DNA from 3 places in the Comamonas sp. CAH-2 genome. Region 2 is predicted to be linked to each of the others. Evidence: predicted binding sites of a transcription regulator. Region 2 holds the regulator's gene; each other region holds the start of a gene.
The links. Region 2 encodes sigma-54, which starts transcription at its own class of promoters, with help from an activator protein. Its sites were predicted from a motif close to TGGCANGNAANCTGCTTT; they were not measured.

Region 1 (3,206 bases), on a different contig from region 2:
CAGGGCGCGGAACACGTTCATCTCCATCAGCATGAAGGCGATCAGCGTGTTGAACACCACCCAGACCACGCGCCCGGGGTGGCTGTGCGTGAGGCGCGAGAAGAAGTTGGACCAGGCCAGCGAGCCCGCATAGGCATTGGTCACATTGATCTTGAGCTGCGAGATCACCACGAACAGTGCCGTGGCCGCCACCGCCCAGCCGTAGTGCGGGAACACGTACTCGTACGCCGCCAGGTACATCTGGTTGGGATCGACCGCATGGCTGGCCGGCACGGAGTGCGAGATCGCCAGGTAGGCCAGCAGCGCCCCGCCCAGCATCTTGGCCACGCCCAGCACCACCCAGCCCGGCCCGCCCAGCAGCACGCCGGACCACCAGCGCAGCCGCGTGGTCTGCGCACGCGCCGGCATGAAGCGCAGGTAGTCGGCCTGCTCCCCCATCTGGGTGATCAGCGCAATGCCCACGGTCAGCGCCGCACCAAAAAGAGGCAGTGAAAAATGTGCACCCGCGCCCGACTCACCACCGTAGTGCACCACCTGCGCAAACGCACCGGGATTGCGCAGCAGCACGTAGACAAAGGGCACGACCAGCATCAGCAACCACAGCGGCTGGGTCCACATCTGCAGCCGGCTGATCATGGACACCCCGTGCGTGACCAGTGGAATCACCACCAGGGCGCAGATCAGGTAGCCCCAGGCGGGCGGGATGTCCAGCGCCAGCTCCAGCGCATAGGCCATCACGGCCGCCTCCAGCGCGAAGAAGATGAAGGTGAAGGTGGCGTAGATCAGCGAGGTGATGGTCGAGCCGATGTAGCCAAAGCCCGCGCCGCGCGTTAGCAGGTCCATGTCCACGCCGTAGCGCGCCGCGTAGACGCTGATGGGCAGGCCCGCCGCAAAGATGATCAGGCCGGTGGCCACGATGGCCCAGAAAGCATTCGCCCAGCCGTACTGCACCAGCAGCGTGGCGCCCACGGCCTCCAGGATCAGGAACGAAGCCGCGCCGAAGGCGGTGTTCGCCACCCGCCACGCGGACCAGCGCCGAAAGCGCTGCGGCGTGTAGCGCAGGGCGTAGTCCTCCAGGGTTTCCGTCGCCACCCAGCCGTTGTAGTCGCGGCGCACCTTGACCACCTGCTGCGGCACGCAGGGGTCGGTCGAGGCAGGCGTCGCAGGCGCGGCAGCGGCAGGGGACTGGGTCATGGTGGGGCCAGCGATGCAGCTTCTGTGCCCGACTGGCACGGTGCTTGCACTGCAGGTGCCATGCCCTGGTGACCACCCGGGCGCCGCACGGCCCCGCCGTGTGTGCGCGCGCCGGGCGGCATGCAGGCCGCGACATGGCATGGCCGCCCCGTCCCCGTCCACAGGGCCGGCGCTGCGGACCGATGGAGGGAATCGACATGGAATTAACGCCGCGAGAAAAAGACAAGCTGCTTATCTTCACCGCCGCGCTGCTGGCCGAGCGCCGCCAGGCCCGTGGCCTGAAGCTGAACTACCCGGAATCCGTGGCCCTGATCAGCGCCTTCGTCATGGAAGGCGCCCGCGACGGCAAGACCGTGGCCCAGCTGATGAGCGCAGGCCGCACCGTACTGACGCGCGCCGACGTGATGGACGGCGTGGCCGAGATGATTCCCGACATCCAGATCGAGGCCACCTTCCCCGATGGCACCAAGCTGGTCACGGTGCACGAACCCATCGTCTGAGCGACCACCCAGAACTTGCAGGCTTTTAGGCCTCCATCCCTTATTCCACCAGCGCAGACAGCTATGAAAACCAAGAACCTGATCACCACCCTCCTCGCCACCGCGTCGGCCCTGCCGCTGAGCGCCCTGGCCCACGTGGGCGCGGACGGTGGCGGCCACCACAATTTCCTCGACAGCCTGGCCCACGCCTTCGCCCACCCCTTCGGCGGCGCCGACCACCTGGCGGCCATGCTGGCCGTGGGCGCCTGGAGCGCCCTGGCCTTTCCCCACCACGGCACGGCCTGGCGCGCCCCGGCAGCCTTTGTGACCCTGCTGGTGGCCGGCTGCCTGGCCGGCTTTGCGGGCCTGCACGTGCCGGCCGTCGAGCCCATGATTGCCGCCTCGGTGCTGGTGCTGGGCCTGCTGGTGATGGTGCGGCAGAAGATGGCCTGGGGTGCCGCCGCCGCCCTGGTGGGGGTGTTTGCCTTCTTCCACGGCGCGGCCCACGGCTATGAGCTGTTCGAGGACAGCGCCGCCGCTGCAGCCGGTGCCGTGCTGGGCATGGCAGCCGGATCGGCCCTGCTGCACCTGGGCGGCATGGCCCTGGGCCACCGCGTGATGCAGCGCCACCAGTTGCTGGCCAGGCTGGCAGGCGCCGCGACCGCCGTCCTGGGCGTGGCCCTGCTGACACGTCTGGCCTGATCCCACGGAGGCACCGCATGATTCCTGGTGAACTGCTCCTGGACGAGGGGGCCCACCCCCTCAACCCCGGCCGGCGCACGGTCACGCTGCTGGTCAAGAACGCCAGCGACCGGCCCATCCAGGTCGGCTCGCACTACCACTTTGCCGAAACCAACGCCGGCCTGGACTTCGACCGCGCCAGCGCCCACGGCATGCGCCTGAACATCGCCAGCGGCATGGCCGTGCGCTTCGAGCCCGGCCAGCAACGCACGGTGGAGCTGGTCGACATCGGCGGCGACCGCCAGATCTACGGCTTTCGCGGCCTGATTCAAGGAGCACTGTGATATGGCCACCATGGACCGACGTGCCTACGCCGAAACCTTTGGCCCCACCGTGGGCGACCGCCTGCGCCTGGCCGATACCGAACTGATCGTCGAGGTCGAGAAAGACTACACCCTGGCCGCGGGCGGCTATGGCGAGGAAGTGAAGTTCGGCGGCGGCAAGACCATCCGCGACGGCATGGCGCAAAGCCAGCGCACGCGCGAGCAAGGCGCGGTCGATACCGTGCTGACCAATGCCCTGATCCTGGACCACTGGGGCATTGTCAAAGCCGACATCGGCCTGAAGGGTGGCCGCATCGTGGCCATCGGCAAGGCCGGCAACCCCGACACCCAGCCGGGCGTGGACATCATCATCGGCCCGGGCACGGAAATCATCTCCTGCGAAGGCCATATCGTCACAGCCGGCGGCATCGACACCCACATCCACTTCATCGCCCCGCAGCAGATCGAGGAAGCACTGACCAGCGGCGTGACCACCATGATTGGCGGCGGCACCGGCCCGGCCACCGGC
Region 2 (3,206 bases):
AGCCGCCCGTGCCGGCGAGCAGGGCCGCGGCTTTGCCGTGGTGGCCGGCGAGGTGCGCACCCTGGCCCAGCGCAGCGCCGCCGCGGCCAAGGAGATCAAGCAGCTGATCGACGACTCAGTCAACCAGGTCAACACCGGCAGCCGCCTGGTGCAGGAGGCCGGCGCCACCATGCAGGAAGTGGTGGACAGCGTGCGCCGCGTCACCGCCATCGTGGCGGAGATCAGCCACGCCAGCCAGGAGCAGAGCAACGGCATCGGCGAGATCAACGGCGCCGTCAGCCAGATGGACCAGGGCACGCAGCAGAACGCCGCCCTGGTGGAACAGGCCACCGCCGCCGCGCAGTCGCTGCAGCAGCAGGCGCACCAGCTGGCCGAGGTGGTCGGCGGCTTCAAGCTGGACCACGCGCCCGCCACGCAGGCCCTGGCCCTGCGCTGACGCACCGCCGGGCACGCGCTGCGCGTGCCCGCGGGGTTCTCAAAAAAGAGCGGCTCGCGCGCTTGCAAAAAAGGGTTCAGATGGTTTTCCATCTGAACCCTTTGTCTATGCAGCGCCAGCAGCTCTCTTTTTGGATAGTCGACCGCCGTGTCTGCATAGCCAGCCACCGACCCTAAGGCGTCTACAGCGCCTTGCGCAGGTTGGCCGGGGCGATCTTCAAGGCCTCGCGGTACTTGGCCACGGTGCGGCGCGCGCACTCGATGCCCTGCTCCTTGAGCATGTCCGCGATCTGGCTGTCGGACAGCGGTTTCTTCGGGCTCTCGGCCGCGACGAACTGCTTGATCAGCGCGCGCACCGCCGTGCTGGAGGCGTTGCCCCCGGTCTCCGTGCCCAGGCCCGAGCCGAAGAAGAACTTCAGCTCGTAGGTGCCGTGCGGCGTGGCCATGTACTTGGCCGTGGTCACGCGGCTGATGGTCGATTCGTGCAGGCCCAGTTCGTCGGCAATGTCGCGCAGCACCAGCGGGCGCATGGCCAGCTCGCCGTGCACGAAGAAGTTCTTCTGCCGGTCGACGATGGCCTTGGACACGCGCAGGATGGTGTCGAAGCGCTGTTGCACGTTCTTGATGAACCAGCGCGCCTCCTGCAGCCGCTGCTGCAGGCCGGCGTGCCCGTCGCTGCCCTTGTGGCTGCGCAGGGCGTTGGCGTAGACGTCGTGCACGCGCAGGCGCGGCATCACGTCCGGGTTCAGCTGCACGCTGAACTGCGCCAGGCCATCGCCCCCTTTGCGCGACGTTTTCTTGACGATCACGTCGGGCACGATGATGTGGCGCTCGACATCGGTGAAGCGCCGTCCCGGCTTGGGCTCCAGCCGGGCGATGACGCCCAGCGCGGCGCGCACCTTGGCCTCGGGCAGGCCGCAGGCCTGCATCAGCTTGCGCACATCGCGCCGCGCCAGCATTTCCAGCGGCTGGGCGCAGACCTGCAGCGCCACCTCCAGCATCTCGTCCTGCGGGTCCTCGCGGTGCAGGTGCAGCAGTTGCAGGCGCAGGCATTCGGCCAGGTCGCGGGCACCCACGCCCACGGGCTCCAGCGACTGCAGCAGGCGCAGGGCCACGGTGAAGCGGTGCACCAGCTCGTCGAGCTGCTCCAGGTCGTCGGTGCCGGCCAGGCCCTCGGCCAACTCCTGCAGCGGGTCCTCGAGGTAGCCGTCGTCGTTGAGGTTTTCGATCAGGAAGCGCAGCGCGTAGCGGTCGATCTCGGACAGGCGCAGCGACAGTGCCTGCTGGTGCAGGAAATCGGTCAGCGACTCGTGCGCGCCCGCCAGGTCCAGGGCCGTGGGGGCATCCTCGTCGTCGTTGCGGTTGCCGCGCGCCGGGGCGTCGCCGCCCCATTCGCTGTCGTCGTGCGCCATGTCGACGCTGCCGTCGCCCTCCCAGTCGCTGGGCACGTCGCTGTCGGGCGCCGAGGATTCCTGGTCTTTTTGGCCTTCAGCGCTGGCTGTGCCTGCGCTGTCTGCTATGGAATATGGTGTTTCGTCGGCCGAGGCGCCCTCGTGCTGGGCGGGCTCGTCCGCAGTCTGCAGGCCGAACTCCTCGCGCGGGGCGTCGTCCGAGGCCAGCTCCAGAAACGGGTTGTCGTCGAGCATCTGCTCGACTTCCTGGGACAACTCCAGGGTGGACAGCTGCAACAGCCGGATGGATTGCTGCAACTGCGGCGTGAGCGCCAGATGCTGTGAGACCCGCAGTGACAAACCTGGCTTCAACGCTGTACCCCCTCGAACTTTCTTGTGATTGCCGACGCTGCCGGGCCAGACTACATGCGGAAGTGCTCACCCAGGTAGACCCGGCGCACATCCGGGTTCTCGACGATCTCCTCGGGTGTGCCCTGGGCGAGTACTGTGCCATCGCTGATGATGAAGGCGTGGTCACAGATACCCAGTGTTTCGCGCACGTTGTGATCGGTAATCAGCACACCGATGCCGCGTTCCTTGAGGAAGCCGATGATGCGCTGGATCTCGATCACGGCGATCGGATCGATGCCGGCGAAGGGCTCGTCCAGCAGGATGAAGCGCGGGTTGGAGGCCAGGGCGCGCGCGATCTCCACGCGGCGGCGCTCGCCGCCGGACAGCGCCAGCGACGGCGACTTGCGCAGGTGCTCGACGCGCAGCTCCTGCAGCAGGCTGGTCAGCTGCTGCTCGATGGCAGCGGCACCCAGGGGCTGGCCGGCCGCATCCGTCTGCAGCTCCAGCACGGCGCGCACGTTGTCCTCGACGTTCAGCTTGCGAAAGATCGAGGCCTCCTGCGGCAGGTAGGACAGCCCCAGGCGCGAGCGCTGGTGGATGGGCATGTTGCCCACGGACTGGCCGTCGATCAGGATGTCGCCGCCATCGCAGCGCACCAGGCCCACGATCATGTAGAACGAGGTGGTCTTGCCCGCGCCGTTGGGGCCGAGCAGACCCACCACCTCGCCCTTTTGCACCGTCATGGACACGTCCTTGACCACCTTGCGGCTGCCATAGGTCTTGGCCAGGTGGCGCGCCTCCAGCTTGCTGGTGGCACGCGCGTCACGAAAATCTTCTGCCATCACTGTCCTTGGGAGTTCAGACCACCCGACGGCTGCAAGGGCTGGGCCGGTGCCGGCGCGGGGCTGCTGCCCGGCGTGGCCTTGGGCGCCAGGATGGCGCGCACGCGGCCGCCCGAGCCTGCGGGTGCCGACGAAGGCAGGTTGCTGCGCTTTTCGCCGTCGACCGTGAACACATCGGTCAGGTTGT
Region 3 (3,206 bases), on a different contig from region 2:
GGAGCCGCATCGCGCAGGCGGTGCGCCACACGCTCCACCAGCGACACCGTCGGAGCGGGGGCCGTTGCCCCGGCGTCCAGCAGGGCCGCCAGCCGGTCGGCCAGACCGGCCAGGGCGGCATCGCCGTCCTCCGCCGCGCGGGCCCGCGCCACGCGCACGATCTCGCGGGCGTACTCGTCGTTGCGCGCCATCCAGTCGGTATCGGTCACGCGGCCCGCCTTGCGCCGCAGCGCCACGTGCAGGTGGGCGGCTGCGGCCATGCGTTCGGTGTTCTCCATCGGCATCCTCCTTGTGCAGGCGGCCCAGGCCGCCGGTTGGGTCAGGCGCCCACGTGTTCGCGGTGCTCGCTGATGTCCAGGCCCTGCTGCTCGGCCTGGGCATCCACGCGCACACCCACCAGGCGGTCGGTCAACCACATCAGCACGCAGGTGGCGGCAAAGCTGAACGCCGCCACCGCCACCACCGCCACGGACTGCGCCAGCAGGTTGCCGCTGGCCCCGGAAATCGTGCCGCTGACCAGCACCCCGGTCAGCAGCGAGCCAACGATGCCGCCGATGCCGTGCACGCCGAACACATCCAGCGAGTCATCGGCCCCCAGCCAGCGCTTGAAACCCGTGGCCCCCCAGTAGCAGACCAGCCCGGCGATGGTGCCGATCAGCAGGCCCGCGCCCATGTCCACAAAGCCCGCCGCCGGGGTCACGGCCACCAGCCCGGCCACCAGGCCCGAGCACAGACCCAGCACCGACATGCGGCGGTGCAGCAGCCATTCGCCCAGCGCCCAGCCCAGGGCACCACCGGCAGCCGCCAGGTGCGTGACCACCATGGCCAGGGCCGCGCGCCCGTCGGCCGCCAGGGCCGAGCCGCCGTTGAAGCCGAACCAGCCCACCCACAGCAGGCAGGCGCCCAGCATGGTCCAGCCCAGGTTGTAGGGCTGGAAGGCCTCGCGCCCATAGCCCGTGCGCTTGCCCAGGTAGCAGGCGCAAGCCAGGCCCGCCGCGCCGGCATTCACGTGCACCACGGCGCCGCCGGCGAAGTCCAGCGCGCCCATGCGCGCCAGCCAGCCGCCCGGCTCCCACACCCAGTGCGCCACGGGCACGTAGACCAGCAGGGTCCACAGCGCCATGAACAGCATCAGCGCCGCAAAGCGCATGCGCTCCACCAGGGCGCCGACGATCAGGGCCGCCGTGATGATGGCGAAGGTCAGCTGGAACAGGGCGTAGGCCGCCTCGGGGATGTGCGGCGCCATGTGGCTGACCGCCAGTTGCTGCTGCGCCAGCTGGTAGTCCAGGCCTCCAAACCACAGCCGCTCCAGCCCGCCAATCCAGCGCGAGGACGGGGTGAACGCCAGCGAATAGCCCACGGCAAACCACACCACGCTGACCACACACGCCGCGCCCAGCACCGCCGCCAGGGTGTTGAGCACATTCTTGCGGCGCACCATGCCCGCGTAGAACAGGGCCACGCCGGGCAGCGTCATCAGCAGCACCAGGGCCGTGGCCACCAGCACCCAGACCGTGTCGGCCTTGTCGATGGCCGCAAACCCCACCATCTGCTGGGCCTGCCCGGCCGCTGGCAGCAGGGCCAGCAGCGCCACGCCCGGGGCCCGACGGCCCCACCTGCTTCGCATCTCCATGTCGCTCCCCCGCAGTGTTGTTGCCGCCAGCCAAGCACAAGCCATGCCTGCACACCGGCCGCCAAACACCCACGGCGCACAGTGTCATTCGGCCGTCACACACCGCACCACCAGCTTGCGGGAAATCCCCGATGCACCAAACCAACGCAGGGTCTACAGTCCACACCACTCTAGCGCGCACCAAGGTGCAGCAAGGAGGGCCCGAGGAGACAACTCGATCCACAACCAGACCAATATCTAAAAAGCATCCGCCAATGAGATGCCTTTCCCCCAGCGCCGGCCAGACCGGCGCTTTTTATTTGTTTTAGCGCTCCGTGAGCAGCGCACAATCAGCGCCCATCATGGAATGGATTTTTGTCTCTCTGGCTTCGGCCCTGGCCGGTTTCGTGGATGCCATCGTGGGTGGTGGCGGACTGATTCTGGTGCCCGCGATGTTTGCCGCCTTCCCGCACGCGGCCCCCGCCACCCTGTTTGGCACCAACAAGAGCGCCGCCGTCTGGGGCACGGCGATGTCGACCTGGCAGTACAGCCGGCGCATCAGCATCACCTGGCCGATGATCATCCCCGGCGTCGTGGCCGCCGGGGTGGGCGCGTTCAGCGGCGCCTGGGCCGTCACCCTGGTCAACCCCGACTTCCTGCGCAAGCTGCTGCCCTTCATCCTGCTGGGCGTGCTGCTCTACACCCTGGCCAAGAAGGAGCTGGGGCGCGAGCACACCCCCACGCACAGCCTGCGCACCACGCAGTGGCTGACGGCCGGCATCGGCCTGGTCATCGGCTTTTACGACGGCTTCTTCGGCCCGGGCACGGGCAGTTTCTTCGTGTTCCTGCTGGTGCGCCTGCTGGGCTATGACTTCCTGAACGCGTCGATCAACGCCAAGCTGATGAACGTCACCACCAACCTGGCGGCCATCGTGCTGTTCGCGCTCAAGGGCCATGTCTGGTGGCACTTTGCCGTGCCGCTGGCGATCGCCAACGTCCTGGGCAGCGTACTGGGCACCTGGATGGCGCTGCGCCACGGCGCCGGCTTTGTGCGCGTGATCTTCATCGTGGTGGTCAGCCTGCTGATCTGCAAAACCGGCTGGGACGCCTTCGGCGCCTGAGCCGGCGCGTCACATCCCCCGTCAGTGGCGAGGCCTGCCGTCTGCACGGACGCTGGCCGGCTTTTATAATGGCTGCCTGCTTCGCCTGACGAGCCGCACATTCTTGGTGCATGCGCACCACCGCTTTGCGGCGTAGCCCGGCCCACCGCTGTGATGGTCTGATGTCCTCAGACCGGCGGTCCGGCGGCTACAGCCCCCTCCTTTCTTGACCGCTGCATCGCTGTGAGCGGCGCCCCATCCGCATGGGGCCGGGGCCCTTGCCAGCGCGATGGCGCCAGGAGCACCTCTTTCATGCAACGCTTTTCCGTCATTGCCGCCGCTGCGCTGGCTCTGCTGGGCACTTCGGTGGCCCAGGCACGTCCCCTTGAAGCCATCCAGAAGGACGGCACCCTGCGTCTGGCCACCGAAGGCTACTACGCCCCCTTTGCCTACTTCGAGGGCAAGAAGCTGACCGGCTTCGAAGTCGATCTGGC

Region 1: a site for sigma-54 is predicted at 1,228-1,245, ahead of FYM52_RS05945 (urease subunit gamma). Genes of this name have one in related genera too.
Region 3: a site for sigma-54 is predicted at 1,665-1,682, ahead of FYM52_RS14890 (ammonium transporter). Genes of this name have one in related genera too.

What each region holds. Positions count from the first base shown of each region.
Region 1 covers NZ_VSWF01000006.1:23,355-26,560, forward strand. Annotated here, with positions in the region: gene FYM52_RS05940 (ATP-binding protein) at 1-1,194, opposite strand, end outside; gene FYM52_RS05945 (urease subunit gamma) at 1,392-1,694, shown strand; gene FYM52_RS05950 (HupE/UreJ family protein) at 1,758-2,375, shown strand; gene FYM52_RS05955 (urease subunit beta) at 2,393-2,698, shown strand; gene ureC (urease subunit alpha) at 2,700-3,206, shown strand, end outside.
Region 2 covers NZ_VSWF01000025.1:20,851-24,056, reverse strand. Annotated here, with positions in the region: gene FYM52_RS13340 (methyl-accepting chemotaxis protein) at 1-436, shown strand, start outside; gene FYM52_RS13335 (RNA polymerase factor sigma-54) at 618-2,198, opposite strand; gene lptB (LPS export ABC transporter ATP-binding protein) at 2,249-3,019, opposite strand; gene lptA (lipopolysaccharide transport periplasmic protein LptA) at 3,019-3,206, opposite strand, start outside.
Region 3 covers NZ_VSWF01000032.1:18,513-21,718, forward strand. Annotated here, with positions in the region: gene FYM52_RS14885 (hypothetical protein) at 1-278, opposite strand, end outside; gene FYM52_RS14890 (ammonium transporter) at 320-1,627, opposite strand; gene FYM52_RS14895 (TSUP family transporter) at 1,975-2,733, shown strand; gene FYM52_RS14900 (ABC transporter substrate-binding protein) at 3,025-3,206, shown strand, end outside.